DNA from 2 places in the Edaphobacter acidisoli genome. Region 1 is predicted to be linked to the other one. Evidence: predicted binding sites of a transcription regulator. Region 1 holds the regulator's gene; the other holds the start of a gene.
The links. The regulator LexA, encoded in region 1, represses DNA repair genes until DNA is damaged. The targets are predictions, from matches to a motif close to CANTTCGCTTTTTATTCGC.

Region 1 (5,699 bases):
ACCACGACCGTCCGCACCGCCACCATGTCCACCACGGCAGCGCTGGCAACAGCATCCCTCACCCCATTCCTGCCCGCCTCAACACCGTTCATCATGCTCACTCGCTTTCCGCCGTCCTCACGGCCTGCTGCAACATCTCCCGCATCGTTCCCACTGCTGCATTCATCCGGCCGCACTCGCGCAACGCCTCACGAATCGCCTCCTGCATCGCATTCCGCTCGCCGGTCAGTTCGCTCAGTGCAAGCCTGCACTGCAACACCGTCAGCGGCTGACACAGCCGATGCAGAGCAACATCCATCCGCTCCACCAGCTCTACTGAAGCATTCATCTCTGTCATCTCAAGCACCGGCCAGCGCCGCCTCCGCCGAATACTCCGTCATCGCCGCAGGAATCTTTGCAACCGGGCCCATCCGATAGCCTTCGCCCCGCACCGTTTCGATCACCGCATAGCCGTCGCCATCACTGCCCAGCTTCCTGCGCAGATAGTTCACGTACACATCCACCACATTCGTCCCTGCATCGGGAGACATCTGCCAGACCTCGCGCAGCAGCTCGCTTCTGCTGCAGCAGCGCCCGCGTCTCTGCAGCAAAAATTCAAGCAGGCTGAATTCCTTCACGGTCAGGTCCACCGCGCGCCCGCCACGCGACACCCTCCTGTCCATGCGGTTCAGTTCGACATCGCCATGCCGCAGCACGGGGTCGGCAAACTGCTCCCTCCGCCGCAGCAACGCTCTGCATCGCGCCGTCAGCTCATGAAAGCTGAACGGCTTCAGCAGGCAATCGTCCGCGCCCAGGTTCAGGCACTTCACGCGCTCCTCAACCTGGCTGCGGCCCGTCAACACCAGCACAGACGCCACGCCGGAGCGCCCGCGCATCTCGGCCAGAACCTCAGTGCCATCCTTACGCGGCAGACTCAGATCCAGCACAATCAGGTCCGGCTGATACTCCTCGGCCCGCACCAGCGCCGATTCGCCATCGCCCACCCACTCAACCTCATGCCCTTCCAGTTTCAAACCTTTTTGCAGAAATAACGCCAGTGAAGCATCATCTTCAACAATCAACACACGCATCGAATTCTCCGAATTTCGTGCTCTGTTATGCCTTCGGCCGCAGCCGGTAACTTACCGATTCCGGCTGCGTTTTATTACCTTGTGTCATTTCATGAGAGCGCACAAGCACAAAATGCAAACTTCTGCATAAACTAATTTCAAAATGGGAATCTCCTCCCCACCGAACCATGCCCACCGAGGCCTCTGGACCGGCTCCCTCCACAAAGCCTCCTGGACGGTCCGGCAGATACCTCTGCGCGTTATTCTTGCCATCCTGCTTTTGCTATCTCTCGTCGCCGCGCCTCATCCCATCGCAGCACAAACCTCACCCGAGCCCGCACAAACACAGCGCTTTAGCCCTTTCTCGCACGCAGCCATAGCCTTCAAGATCGGCATCGCCGGTCCAGGCATCGATATTGCCACCCCACTCGCTCAACGTCTCAACCTCCGCGCCGGAGCTAACCTCCTTCCCATATCCACCAGCCTTCAGGAGCAAGACCTCAACGTCGGCGTCAATCTCCATCTGCTGTCCGCGCACGCTGCCCTCGACTATTTCCCATTCAACGGTCGATTCCGCATCAGCCCTCTGCTCGTCTTCGCCAATAACAACCGCCTCCGCGCCACCGCCTACGTCCCTCCCGGCGACACGATCCGGATCAGCGGAAATCTCTTCGGCAGCAGTGCTACCGACCCACTCCACGTCACCGGACGCGTCGATTTTCGCAAAATCTCACCCGGCCTCAGCCTCGGCTTCGGCAACATCCTTCCGCGAAAACACGGCCGCTTCACCATGCCGGTAGAATTCGGTTTCTATTACGCCGGAAAACCCAGCCTTCAGGTCGGCTTTACCGGCAGCTCCTGCGATCCCGAAGCCGATACCGTCGTCTGCCAGCCCGCCGCACAAGACTCCAGGCTTCAGCAGAGCACCGCTGCCGCCATCGCCCGCAGAGATCACTATCTCAACGACGCCCGCATCTTCCCCATCTTCTCCATAGGCATCGCCTACCGTCTCTGGTAGTCAAAACATCGGGTCGAATCCACAATTTACCGTCTCGTAACAATCGCCAGCCGCATCGCGCCTATACTCGCACGCATGGCCGACAAGGAACTCACATTCTCCTGCACGCAAGGAGCCAGGGAAGACGTCGTCATTCTGCGGCTTTCGGGTCCATTCACGCTCAACAATATGTTCCCGCTCCAGGCAGAGATGCGAACACTGAAACCTCCCTGCCTGATTATGGATCTGACCGATGTTCCCTATATGGACTCAGCCGGCATGGGCGTCATCATGAACTACCACGTCGCGGCCCAGGACGCGGGTCACAAATTCTTCCTCGTCGGTATCAATGAGCGCCTCCGCGCATTGATCGAAATGACCCGGGTCGACCGCGTTCTGAATATCCGCGATTCGGTCGAAACCGCAGAAGCTTCCGCCTGAACACGAGCGCCGTCTGTACCCAATTAAATAACCTGCGGCGAAAAATCCTCTTGCAATTCGCTTTTTATTCGCTACAATTCCCGCATGGCTATCACGCGGCGGCAAAAAGAGGTTCTCGACTTTCTCTCCGGCTTCACACAGAAGAACGGTTACTCCCCGTCATATGAAGAGATTGCCAGTGGCCTCGGCCTCAGTTCGCTCGCCACCGTTCACAAGCACGTCACCAATCTCCAGAACAAAGGCCTGCTCCAGCGCGCACACAACCGCAGCCGTTCCATCGATGTCCTCCCGCCGCGCAGCAAAAAGGCCGGCGACCGCCTGCCCCTTATAGGCCGCATCGCCGCCGGCAAGCCCGTCGAGGCCATCGAAACCGCCGAGAGCATCTCGCTCGGCGACATCATCGGCAATCGCGAGGTCTTCGCCCTCGAGGTTCGCGGCGACTCCATGCGCGACGAACACATCGTCTCCGGCGACTTCGTCCTGGTCGAGCGCACCCGCACCGCACGCGAAGGCGAGATCGTCGTCGCCCTCGTCGACGGCTCCGATGCCACTCTCAAGCGCTTCTACCGCGAAGGCGCCATGATCCGCCTGCAACCCTCCAACACTGAGATGTCCCCCATCTACGCCCCTGCTGCCAGCGTCAGCATCCAGGGCAAAGTCCTCGGCGTCCTCCGCAAATACGCCTGAAAAGACGACACGTCGCTCCTGTGAATACACGTCATCTCGACCGGAGCAGCGCAGCATTATCTCGATGCGGAGTGGAGAGACCCCTGTATTTCGTTTTTGACCACTCCCAAAACAGTCGTCATCCTGAGCGAAGCGACCGCAGGAAGCGGAGTCGAAGGACCCCGACACCGTCAAATCCTACCAATACCCTCCAACCCTTTCAGCCACAACGCCGGGTGCCCCAGAGCCTGCCCTGAACTTGTCGAAGAGTCTCGATTCTGAGACCTCGGTTCAGGCCCCAAGCCAATTAACCCCTCCCCCTCCAATCCTCCCTTTGCGTCATGGCCACAAACCCCTCTTCTGACTAGAATTGCGTCAGACAAACGACTGTCCGGCATCGCCGGCAACCTCTTTTGGTTCTATGCCGCGTAAAACATTTTCCCGCGGCACGGAACCCCAACACGATTTCCTCCGTACCCACACTCCGAGACACAAGCTCAAACCGATTTTTGGGAGTCACCCGTGGCAAGCAATCGTAAAAGCAAGCGCAAACTCTGGCTCTGGATCGTCGCCGCCGTCATCGTCATCGGCGGAGCGCTTACCATCGCCGTCAAAGCCAGCGGGAACGCCACCAAGTTCGAGCCCTCGCAGTTGGCCAAGGCCGAGCGCGGCGACATCGCCCGCTCCGTCGTCGCCACCGGCAAGATCACTCCCATCACGCAGGTCATCGTCAAATCGAAGGCCTCCGGCATCGTCACCAAGCTCTACGTCGACATCAACGCCAAGGTCAAACAGGGCCAGGTCCTCGCACAGCTTGACCAGGTCGAGATTCTCGCTCAGGTCAACGCGCAGCGCGCCCAGCTCTCCGCCGCCGAGGCCAACGCCCGCGCCGCCCTGGCAGCCATCAAGTACGACAAGGTCAACGCTGAAGCTCCCGACCTGCCCATGTTCAAGAACACCTACGAGCGCAATCTTCAAATGTCCAAGGACGGTGTAGTCTCCAAGCAGGCCCTCGACGACGCCGAGCAGAAATATCTCGCCGAGGTCAACACCCGCGACAAAGCCGTCGCCCAGATCTCCGTCGACACCTCGCGCCTCCATCAGGCCGAAGCCCAGGTCGCGCAAGCCAAAGCCTCGCTCTCCCAGCTTGAAGAGCAGCTCAGCTACACCACCATCACCTCGCCGATGGACGGCACCGTTCTCTCACGCGACGTCGAGCTCGGCGACGCCGTCAGCTCCATCCTCGTCATGGGCTCCACCGCCACGCAGATCATGACCGTCGGCGACACCGGCCAGGTCTACGTCGACGGCAAGGTCGACGAGTCCGACATCGCCAAGGTCTACCTCGGCCAGACCGCCCGCATCAAAGTCGAGTCCTTCAAAGACAAAAACTTCTACGGCAAAGTCACCAAGATCTCCCCGCTCGGCGTCGAAAAAGACAACGTCACCACCTTCGACGTCCGCGTCTCCATCGACAACCCCGGCGGCGAGCTCAAAGCCCAGATGACCGCCAACGCCGAGATCATCCTCGAAGACCACAAGAACTCCATCACCGTCCCCGAACAGGCCGTCATCTACGACAAGGACCGCAACGCCACCGTCCAGGTACCCGACGCCAACCAGAAGAAGGGCTACCGCGTCGTCGCCATCAAGGCAGGCATCTCCAACGGCACCAAGACCGAAATCCTCTCCGGCCTCAACCCCGGCGACACCGTCATCCTCCAGCAATAGCGGTCTAATTCCAACGAAGGAGCACGCATGAAACTTCAACTCATCGCCCTAGCCGCTGCATTCTCGCTCGCCGTAGCCAGCTCCCCGGCCATCACCATCGCCAACGCCAACGCCACCTTCGACCGCACGCTCTCCACCGGCAGCACACCCAACGTCACCGTCAACTCCGGCTCCGGCAACATCCACATCCACGCAGGCAGCGACAGCCAGGTCCACATCATCGGCCACGTCCATGCCAACGGCGGCTTGTTCTCCGGCAACGACGCCGAATCCCGCGTCCAGCAGATCGTCGCCAACCCACCCATCGCGCAGAATGGCAACGACATCATCATCGGCGAGCAGCACAACCCCGACCTCTACCGCAACATCTCCATCGACTACGACGTCACCGTGCCCCGCGCCTCCGCGCTCAACAGCAACACCGGCTCCGGAGACATCACCATCGAAAGCGCGGGTGCAAGTCTCAAAGCCCACAGCGGCTCCGGCAACGTCCATGCCAGCGGCGTCCAGGGCGCTGCGACACTCGGCACCGGCTCCGGCAACATCGCCTTCGACCAGTCCGCACCCGGCGACGTGAAAGCTGAGACCGGTTCCGGCGACATCCAGCTAGGCAATATCTCCGGAGCTCTCCTCTCGCGCACCGGCTCAGGCAGCATCACCGTCCAGGGCCAGCCAACCTCTGACTGGCGTCTCTCCACAGGGAGCGGAGACATTCGCGCGGCATTAGGCAGCGCCCACTTTACAGTCGATGCCAGCACAGGCTCCGGCGGTATCCACGTCGCGCAGGCCATCATGATGCAAGGCAGCCTCAACCA
Region 2 (5,699 bases), on a different contig from region 1:
ACATTACTATCGCAAACAAGCCCAGAACATACAGAACTCTTGCAAAGCGCATCCACTCTCCTCGCCAGAAAAACCGCAATCAAACTCTACTCGGCACCTTGGCTTTCAGGCGCTCCATCACCAATGGAGGCACCAGAGCCGCCACATCGCCGCCCAATTCAAAGACGCCCTTAATCAAACGCGAGCTGACATAGGTGTACTTCTCCGCCGGCATCATGAACAGCGTCTCTAGCTCCGGGTCGAGCTTGCGGTTCATCATCGCCATCTGGAACTCGTACTCATAATCAGAGATAGCGCGGATGCCTCTCAGCACAGCCTTTGCCCCTTGCGCTCGCGCAAAGTCCACCAGCAGGCCGTCGAAGGTTGCCACCGACACATTGCCAAATCCCCGTGTTGCCTCGGTAATCATCTCCACCCGCTCCGGGACGGTAAACAACGGCGTGCCTTTCTCCGAGTTGCGCAAAATACCCACCACCAGGTGGTCCACAATCTTCGAACCGCGCGCAATCAAATCCAAGTGCCCGTTGGTCAACGGGTCAAAGGTTCCGGGGTAAATGGCCCTTACAGTGTGCATACTTTCACGAGAATACCGCCCTTTTGCGACCCCCGAGAAAAAATCCCTGCTAGAAACCCCATCTTTTCTGTAGTCTTCCAGATGCTCCCATCCGTCTGTCCTCTATAGAAACGTCGGACAATATCAGTGGTCGACCAATCCATGTCTTCGCCCGCCATCACCTCCGAAAGCCTGCACGCCGCCATACCGCATGCCGCGACACAGCTCGACGACATGGATTCGCTGGTTGCTACCTATGAGCAACGCATCTTCCGCTTCCACCTCATGTCGATTCGCGACCGGGATCTTGCGCTGACACTAACGCAAGACACATTTACCCGAGCATGGGCCGCGCGAACCAGCTTCCGCGGTGACTGCGCCATCTCCACCTGGCTGATGCGCATCGCACTAAATCTGATACGTGATCATACCCGCACTGACCGCTTCCGCTTCTGGAAGCGCGTCTCCGAGACCGCCGTCGATGTATCGGACGTGTCCGAGCATATTCCTCTACGCGAAAGTTCGCCCGAGGCCGCGTTGATTGCCCGTGAGCAGCTGGCACTTGTATGGAACTCGGTCGGGCGTCTCTCCGACAGGCAGCGCAATATCTTTATGCTTCGCTTCGTCGAGGAGCTTGAGCTTTCCGAAATTGCTGAAATCACCGCGATGCCGGTGAGCACAGTCAAGACCCACCTCTACCGTGCGCTCACCGCGCTTCGCGCACGGCACAATTGCGAGCAAAAGTCCACGGGCAAACTTCCAAGCAAGGAGTCCCTATGAACACCCCAATCAACCGCCACCTTAGCCACGAGCAGCTCTGCGATGTCCTTCTCGCACCTTCTACAGGAGATGTATCTCCCACACTGATGGCCGTGGAGGATCACCTGCGTAACTGCCTTATATGCTCGTCTGAACTGGAAGGCCTGCGGCGCTCTCTCATATTATTCCGCCAAGCCTCGAGATCTTATGCAGAGTATGCCTACGCGCGCCCCATCATACAGAGGGCATCGATCGCTCCTTCGCCGCGCTTCCGCTCACATGTTCTCTATTGGGCAACTGCAGCCGCCCTTGCAATCGCGGTAGCACTGCCATTTGGCCTGCATCATCGGAACACATCCATGCCACATGCAGCGACTGTCATTACTCCGGCAGTCACGCACAGTACGCAGTCTGACGAGGCACTGCTGGACGGTATTGATCAAGACCTCTCGGCCGACGTGCCGACTGCTATGCAACCTCTAGCTGATCCCACCGACGGAACAGCCTTATCCCCATCAGCTCAAAGGAAGAACTGAAATGCGTCTGCGACCCGCGCTATCAATTGCCATGGCTTTGATTCTCTCGGCACCCCTTGCGTTCTCACAGCAAATGGAGGGCAATCGCCCTCCTGAACTACCCCGGCGGCACATGGACGATGCCCGCCCAGGATTTTTTTTCGCTATGCACGGCATGTGGTGGAAAAATCCCGACCTAGTCAAATCGCTCAATATTACCCCGGATCAGCAGAAGCGAATGGACGATATCTTCCAGAGGAGCCGATTAGAGCTGATCGATCTTAAGGCGGCCCTCGAAAAGCAGGAAATCATTCTGCACCCTATGCTCGACGAGAATCCCCCTGATACCAATAAAGTATTGGCACAGATTGACCGCGTGGCCCAAGCCCGTGCCGACCTCGAAAAAGGCAATGCTCGCATGTTGCTCGGCATTCGCGCAGTTCTTACTCCAGACCAATGGACCAAGCTGCACGACCTAGGCCGCGACGGACATCATCGCATGATGGGGCCGCGGAACAGGCATGACCCGGATGATAACGGGGGGCAGGAATCAGCACCTGCGCCTCCTCCACCGCCTGCACTTTAGTACGAGGCACTCCTGGGCGCCTTCGGCCGAGTTGGCGCCTTTTTTTTTACCTGGGATCAGATTCTTTTCTACTTCCGTCCGCGAACCGCTTCCTTCGCCTGCGCGGGTCCGTCTGTGGGAACTTCAGGCACAGGAACATTGCTCATGCCTGTAATTCCGAGCTTCTTGCGCAGCTCAGTATCGATCTTGCCGAACACATCCGGATTGTCCTTGAGGAATCCGCGGACATTCTCCCTACCCTGCCCGATGCGCTCACCCGCATAGCTGTACCACGCGCCGCTTTTATCAACGATGTTGTGCAGCACCGCCAGGTCCAACACATCACCCTCTCGCGAGATGCCCTCGCCATAAAGAATATCGAACTCGGCATCGCGAAACGGCGCGGCCACTTTGTTCTTCACCAACTTCACCTTGGTGCGTGAGCCAACCACTGTGTCGCCATCCTTCACTGCGCCAATCCTGCGGATGTCTATGCGAACGGAGGAGTAGAACTTGAGTGCTTTGCCGCCGGTCGTCGTCTCTGGGTTACCGAACATAACGCCGATCTTCTCGCGGATCTGGTTAATAAAGATCAGACAAGTACGTGACTTTGCCACCGTTCCTGTAAGCTTCCTTAGCGCCTGGCTCATCAAGCGGGCCTGCAGACCCACATGTGAATCGCCCATCTCGCCGTCCAGTTCCGCCTTCGGCACGAGCGCAGCCACCGAATCCACCACCAGCACGTCGATGGCGTTCGAACGCACCAGGGCCTCAACAATCTCCAATGCCTGTTCGCCGTAGTCCGGCTGGCTGACAAGCAGGTTGTCGATATCCACGCCGAGCTTCGCCGCGTAAGCCGGGTCGAGCGCATGTTCGGCGTCTACAAACGCCGCCAACCCACCTGTCTTTTGGGCCTCGGCAATGATCTGCAGGGTAATCGTCGTTTTGCCTGAAGACTCCGGTCCGAAGATCTCAATCACGCGACCACGCGGAACCCCACCCACGCCCAGTGCGGCGTCGAACGAGATTGATCCGGTCGAGATGACCGAAATCGGCACCACATCCCTTGACCCCAGCCGCATGATGGAACCCTTGCCAAACTGCTTCTCCAGCCCGGAAAGGGCCAACTCAATTGCCTTGCTGCGGTCATCTGCCACGTTGAAATACTCCTCTGCTGGGTAAAAGGTGTGGAATCCGGTTCAAAGCGGATTCTAGCATCAAATCCGGAAAAAGCAAATAAAAGGCGAACCTATGACTTAGTTCTCAGAAGGCATTTCGACATGATGGTATCGATATTGCCCTCAACGCCGACCGAAGTACTGCCGGATTTGTTCAGCTTGGGCACTATCGTTTCAGCAGATCCACCGGCACGTTCACATCTTCAATGCGGAACAAATGCGCGAGCGCGGGATGCTTCGCCGCGACTGCTTTGTACATCTCCCACGCGACGCGCCGATAGCTGAAGTGTCCCGCCACGCCCGACCGCAGCTCCGCAATATAAAGCGCCTCGGCGAAGTCCATCTTGAACATGGCCCGCGTCCGCGTCCCCAGCGGCAAACAATACTGCGCCGACTCAGCCGCCTCCGGCACGCCGCTATCGCGCAGCGAGCGATACGTCGCAAACGCTGCATCCATCGCAGCTTTGTATTCTGCCTCAATCCTCGCCTCCGCCAGCGTGGGCTGGCCGGGGCAAACCGGCTCCTCATACCCATGAGCATCCGTATAGCCCTGCAACAACTGCAGGCACCTCCGATGCCGATGCATATCTCGGAACCCGCCAATGTCCATCAAGATGTCGAATCGGAATCCACGCCCCGCACTGAAGGCCCGCAGCAGCTCATCATGCCGCCCGCGATGTTTCGCCCCCAGCGCAATCAACTCCGCCAGCCGCGCCTCACTCAACGCCGCAACATGCCCGCGCAACTGCCGGTAAGAATAATGGCAATGTGGATAGAGCAGCGAAGTAGCCAGCTCGACCTCCAGCGGCTCGTCGTCATCAATCAAATCCACTACCGGCGCAGGAGCAATCGGCTCACTGCCCATCAACTCGGCAGCAGCAGCAGCCAATTCGCGCCGACTCTCCGCCAGATAATCATTCCTCCCCGCATACTTGACCAGCGTAGGAGCAGTCTTAACCGGACGCAGCAACGCATCCGAGGCACGCTGACCACAAGCAGCATCCACCGAACCAATCTCCTCGCAAAGCACCTCAGCCGCGCCGCGCTGAACATTCCACGCAGGTTCAGTCGCAGCCAGACGCAGCTTCTCCGCAAGCTGCCTTACCTCGGCAAACCTGCTCGTCAGTAAACGCGATACCTGCGTCTCCAGCGTCCGCGCATTCACGATCTGCCCCAGCGAAGTATTCGTCGCCAGCGGCAGCAGATACCGCGCCACATCAAACGCCCGCGCCTTCAGCGTCCGCTCATAAGCCTCCGGCTTCATCTCTTCCGGGCGTGGAATCGCCTTCTTCAAAGCCTCAAGCATCCCCGCGCTGATGCGGTCGTACGCGGCAAAGGACGCCTCAATCGCCGCCGTAAACGCCGGAGTCTTCGCACCAAGATCAGGCGTATACCACCCCGACGTACGAAAATTCTGATACCGCGTCGAGCGCTCCTGCCCGTCCCATCGTTGCTCGTCCACCAGCTCAATCGCCGCCAGCAAGCTCAGCCGCTCCACCGCGAACGGAATGTGCGCCAGGTCGGCAATCGACCGATGCCCATACTGAAAATAAAACGTGTTCAGAAACTGTTCTGCGCGCTGGGCGCTGATCTCCGCCAGCGACTCCTTCATCGTCAGCGCAGAGCGCGAGTACTTCGCCATCGCATACGCCAGCACCTCAGGGTCAGCCCCGTGGATCGCATACACGTCGGTCTCGGTCATCTTATTTTTGATATCGGACATGGAAGCTCAGGTAAGAAGAATTAGCAGCGGAACCCAGAATACGACAACCCCCTGAGGATGTTTCCGTCACTGCCTTCGTATAATTCTCCAAAGCACTTATCGACGGAGGAACATTGACCACGCTGGCTGGCCGCATCGCATTGGTAACAGGAGCTTCACAGGGAATCGGGCGCGCCTGCGCCCTCGAACTAGCCCGCGCCGGGGCAACCGTGGCGCTCGCCGCGCGCAACACGGAAAAGCTCGCCGCCGTAGCCGCCGAGATCACCTCTGCAGGCGGCACAGCCCATGCCTTCGCGCTCGACGTCGCCAGCGAGGGCTCCATCAAAGAGTGCGCCAAGGCAGTCATCACGCAACTCAGCGCAGTCCACATCCTCGTCAATAATGCCGGCATCACCCGCGACATCCT

Region 2: a site for LexA is predicted at 3,625-3,643, ahead of recA (recombinase RecA). Genes of this name have one in related genera too.

Annotation. Positions count from the first base shown of each region.
Region 1 is NZ_BMJB01000001.1:565,340-571,038, reverse strand. It holds gene IEX36_RS02215 (sigma-54 dependent transcriptional regulator) at 1-101, opposite strand, end outside; gene IEX36_RS02210 (hypothetical protein) at 98-346, opposite strand; gene IEX36_RS02205 (response regulator transcription factor) at 339-1,070, opposite strand; gene IEX36_RS02200 (hypothetical protein) at 1,213-2,067, shown strand; gene IEX36_RS02195 (STAS domain-containing protein) at 2,143-2,487, shown strand; gene lexA (transcriptional repressor LexA) at 2,572-3,174, shown strand; gene IEX36_RS02185 (efflux RND transporter periplasmic adaptor subunit) at 3,676-4,884, shown strand; gene IEX36_RS02180 (DUF4097 family beta strand repeat-containing protein) at 4,912-5,699, shown strand, end outside.
Region 2 is NZ_BMJB01000002.1:141,097-146,795, reverse strand. It holds gene IEX36_RS13670 (polysaccharide deacetylase family protein) at 1-4, opposite strand, end outside; gene coaD (pantetheine-phosphate adenylyltransferase) at 80-574, opposite strand; gene IEX36_RS13660 (RNA polymerase sigma factor) at 716-1,333, shown strand; gene IEX36_RS13655 (Spy/CpxP family protein refolding chaperone) at 1,850-2,413, shown strand; gene recA (recombinase RecA) at 2,482-3,549, opposite strand; gene IEX36_RS13645 (FAD-dependent thymidylate synthase) at 3,737-5,293, opposite strand; gene fabG (3-oxoacyl-[acyl-carrier-protein] reductase) at 5,407-5,699, shown strand, end outside.